Regions from separate parts of the Priestia sp. FSL R5-0597 genome, predicted to be linked through region 1. Evidence: riboswitches for the same ligand, from Rfam matches in the RefSeq annotation. Region 1 holds a riboswitch; the other holds the start of a gene.
What was found. Region 1 has a riboswitch for S-adenosylmethionine ahead of MKX72_RS06110 (hypothetical protein). Riboswitches for the same ligand answer to the same signal wherever they lie in the genome.

Region 1 (2,204 bases):
AGCTTTCAATGAAAGAATATGAAACAACTAAACGTATTAAAAAGTGGTTAAAGCACTACGATATTTCTATAGCGGATGCATTCCATTTAGACGTGGGAGCAGTAGCGGAAATTGTGGGAGGGAAGCCGGGACCTACTATCGCTATTCGAGCTGATATTGATGCGCTGCCAATTGAAGAAAAAACCAATCTGCCATTTGCTTCTGAAGTGAACGGTGTTATGCACGCATGCGGACATGATTTTCATACGGCTTCTATAATCGGAGCAGCCATTCTTCTCAAAGAGCGTCAGCAGGAGCTTTGCGGTACGGTTCGATTTATCTTTCAACCGGCCGAAGAAACGGCTTCTGGGGCAAAAATGCTCGTTGAAAAAGGTGTGCTCGAAGGAGTAGAAGCGATATTTGGAATGCATAACAAACCGAATCTTCCTGTAGGAACCATTGGTGTCAAATCGGGACCTTTAATGGCAAGCGTTGATCGTTTTGAAATTGACGTCAAAGGAGTAGGCGGTCACGCAGGTATTCCAGAAAAAACAGTAGATCCGATTGCTGCTGCTGGTCAAATTGTTACTAGTTTACAAACCATTGTCAGCCGTAATCTCAGCCCATTTCAAAATGTTGTTGTCAGCATAACTCAAATCCACGGAGGGAGCTCGTGGAACGTCATTCCTGACAAAGTAACGCTTGAAGGAACGGTGCGTACCTTTCAAGAAGAAGCGAGAGAAAAAATACCGGCTCTTATGAAACGAACTGCTGAAGGGATTGGAGCAGCTTTCGGCGCTTCAGTAGACGTTAAATGGTATCCGTATCTTCCTGTAGTAAACAATGATGATACGCTGGAAAAATTGGTTATTAACGCTGCAGAGAATCTTAGTTATCAAGTCGTAGAAGCTGAACAATCGCCTGGAGGAGAAGATTTTGCCGTATATCAGCAGCGTGTACCAGGATTTTTTGTATGGATGGGTACGGCTGGAGAATATGAATGGCACCATCCTTCTTTTTCATTAAATGAAGAGGCATTACTTGTAGCAGCTTCTTATTTTGCTAATCTAAGCTTTGACTTTTTGAATTCATTCCATTACCACAAAAATTAAAATATTTTTATTTTTCTATTTACGCGGATGGAATTGTTTGATAAAATAAATTTTAAATTAAAAAAGTTATCACGAGTGGACGAGAGATCTGGCTCTTTGACTCCACAGCAACCTACGAATGTAAGGTGCTCCTACCAGCAAAGCATGTGCTTTGGGTGATAAAACGGGTGAAAAACTCATTTTGCATCAAAGCAAAATGAGTTTTTTTTATTTTTCTAAAAGGAGAGGGTTTTATGAGTCATACAGCAGTTGCAGCACATACAGGAGAGAAAGCATTAAAGGAAGCCGTAAAATTATTAGGAAAGCATTATCAAGTAGCTTATCGTGAATTAGAAACATTTTATGAAATTGTGGTCGAAAACCATGTTCGTACATATGCTGTAGGCATAGATATTAAAGATGTACAAAAAGCAAATGAACTAGAAATTTATTCATCATGCTGTTCCAAGCTTGAGCGAGTAGGCTGTCTTTTATAGAAGTCTGCTCGCGCCTCTATTTTTAAAGTGTTTTTAAATAGAAAGCATGTTTTTTGACAATTGAAGAATCTGGTGGGTATAATCATTACTCACTAGGTTTCAAAATTAATCATAAATTGTCGAAATTTTTACACAAATTAAAGGTTACATTCGAAATGAATTGTGGTATGTTATAAAACAAGAATATTTTATGAAAGGAGCATTGAAATGGAAATGTCTCTTGAACATGGAAACGATGCAGGAAGCGAACAGCTTATTGATCGTATCCTAGACTTTTTAGAAGATGACGAAAAGTAAAAAAAAGAGTGTGCGGTGCTAGCCCTAGCCGCGCACTCTTTTTTTATCATGTGCGTCAAGGAAGCGCATACTATGATACATAGGGATAGAATGAAAGGGTCTCTGTCAAAGGGATTGACGAATCGTTTTGTTTGATGGAAAATTTAGAAAAAGGAAAGAGATGAAGGGTATGTCGAACAAAACATCTTTGTATCAAACAAAAGAACAGTTAAAGAAGCTTGTAAGCGAATTGGTTTCTATACCTAGCGTGACAGGAACGATGGCAGAAGTGGAAATGGCTGAATCGATAGCGTCGTATTTATTGAAGCTGCCTTACTTTCAAAAAAACGAGCAAGTTGAG
Region 2 (2,204 bases), 2.2 Mb from region 1:
GCGACCGCCCGCGGAAAGCGAAGTCTTGTACGGAAATCAACTGCGGTGTCACAAGCGATTCAGCTCATGTATCCCATTTGCCTTTAGATTGGATTCACTTGGTTATGTCTCAACCTCTTTTGGAAAACCGTACGAAACCTTGTAGCAGAAGGCTCAGTCAAACGTTATAATAGATAATGAATGATGATATATTCTCTATATTTGTCATATATTTGTATTACATATGTAATTGAAGAAAAACATTCACTTGATATACTGTTTAATGACTTAACTTTATCTTAACATTCACAGTGAAATGCGTGTTTATAGAGGCTTAAAACATACACAGCAAATGGAGGAGCTATCATGGCAAACGAAAAGATGCAAGAAGGACTCAATCGTTTTATTAAGGAAGATTTAAATGACCTTTTAGGTAGACTGTTCCCCCTAATGGACCGAGAATGTGCGGAAGAAAAGAGAATGCTTATCGAAACGGCGGTAGAGTACATCTATTCTTCAGGGTATCATCAAGGAGCAAAAGACTTGATCGAAACACATCGAAAAGATGATTACAAATTATTAAGGCAAAAATTAGCGTCAACGCCTCCTGAAAACTAATTTTTTTGAAATTTCTTTTGACAACATAAATGTAAGGTGTTAAGATGACTCTACATTCAAAATATTATAAACAATTAAAACTCTTATTGAGAGAGGCGGAGGGACTGGCCCTGTGAAGCCCGGCAACCATTTAACAATCTTGTTAAAAAGGTGCTACATCCTGCAAAGCGTACAGCTTTGAAAAATAAGAGAGGATTTCATAGATACTATGCCTCTCTATTCATGATAGAGAGGCTTTTTATTTTATGTGAATATGTTTTGAATGAACAATTTCATAGAAATGCATCAGGTGCTGTGTAACGAATGTACGCAGCTTAAAAGGGAAGACCGGTGAAAAGCCGGCGCGGTCCCGCCACTGTAATGGGGAGCAACTTATTAACCACTGTTTCATGTTGAAATGGGAAGGGATAGGAAGCGATGAACCTAAGTCAGGAGACCTGCCTGTTGTATGCACTTAAGCTCTACGGGATATAGAGAGGAGTGAGGAATACGTGTTGAGAAAAACAGGCTATCTCAACTTTAGTTAAGTATGCGTATCATCTCTCTTTTCATTTCGAAAAGGGAGATTTTTTAGTTTAGCGATAAAAAAATATATAGGGAGTGGAAAAAATGAGCAGTGTAAAAAGTTCAAATGTAGGTTATCCAAGAATTGGTGAAAAACGAGAATGGAAAAAAGCGCTTGAGCAGTTTTGGGCAGGAAAGATAGAGAAAGATATCTTTCTTCAGGAAATTGAAGCTCTTCGTCTTGGGCATCTGAAAAAACAGCGTGACGCAGGAATTGAATTAATTCCAGTCGGCGATTTTAGCTTATACGATCACGTGTTAGATACAGCCGCTATGTTTGGTTTGGTGCCAAAGCGCTTTGAATATAACGGAGGCCCGGTATCCCTTGAAACGTATTTTGACATCGCCCGAGGAACAAAAGGTGCGGTAGCCTCTACGATGACAAAATGGTTTAACACAAATTATCACTATATCGTACCAGAGCTTGACGAATGTACGCCTGCCCTTGTAGAAAATCGTCCGCTTCAATTTTACAAAGAAGCAAAACAAAAGCTGAATATCAAAGGCAAACCCGTTATTTTAGGTCCAGTAACATTTGTGAAGCTGTCAAAAGGATATAAAAAAAGTGAGTTTAAAAAAGTAGTTGAACAGTTTGTTCCTCTTTATGCAACAATCTTAGCGGAGCTGGAGGCAGAAGGGGTCGAGTGGGTACAAATAGATGAGCCGATTTTAGCTACAACGCTATCAAAAGAAGACCTGGCACTGTATAAAGAAGTCTATGAAGCTTTGAAAAAAGCGGCACCGAATGTAAAAGTCATTTTGCAGACGTACTTTGACAGCGTAGATTACTATAAAGAAGTAGTTGCTCTTCCTGTTCACGGAATTGGATTGGATTTTGTACATGACCGAGGCGAAAATCTCACGGCGCTTAATAAATATGGTTTTCCAACTGATAAAGTGCTGGCAGCAGGAGTGATTGACGGACGAAACATTTGGCGTGAAAACTTGGACGAACAGCTTTTAACAATCAGTGAAATTGAAGAAGCTGTATCAAAAGACCGTTTGATTCTGCAGCCTTCATCAAGTTTATTACATGTTCCTGT

Region 2: it holds a riboswitch for S-adenosylmethionine, as region 1 does, so the genes downstream of both, metE (5-methyltetrahydropteroyltriglutamate--homocysteine S-methyltransferase) here and MKX72_RS06110 (hypothetical protein) in region 1, are expected to answer to the same signal.

Annotation. Positions count from the first base shown of each region.
Region 1 covers NZ_JBBOUZ010000001.1:1,201,577-1,203,780, forward strand. The annotation lists gene MKX72_RS06105 (amidohydrolase) at 1-1,091, shown strand, start outside; SAM riboswitch class I at 1,155-1,256, shown strand; gene MKX72_RS06110 (hypothetical protein) at 1,325-1,567, shown strand; gene MKX72_RS06115 (M20/M25/M40 family metallo-hydrolase) at 2,034-2,204, shown strand, end outside.
Region 2 covers NZ_JBBOUZ010000001.1:3,391,957-3,394,160, reverse strand. The annotation lists gene MKX72_RS17745 (hypothetical protein) at 1-87, shown strand, start outside; gene MKX72_RS17740 (hypothetical protein) at 346-597, shown strand; SAM riboswitch class I at 678-788, shown strand; cobalamin riboswitch at 868-1,056, shown strand; gene metE (5-methyltetrahydropteroyltriglutamate--homocysteine S-methyltransferase) at 1,207-2,204, shown strand, end outside.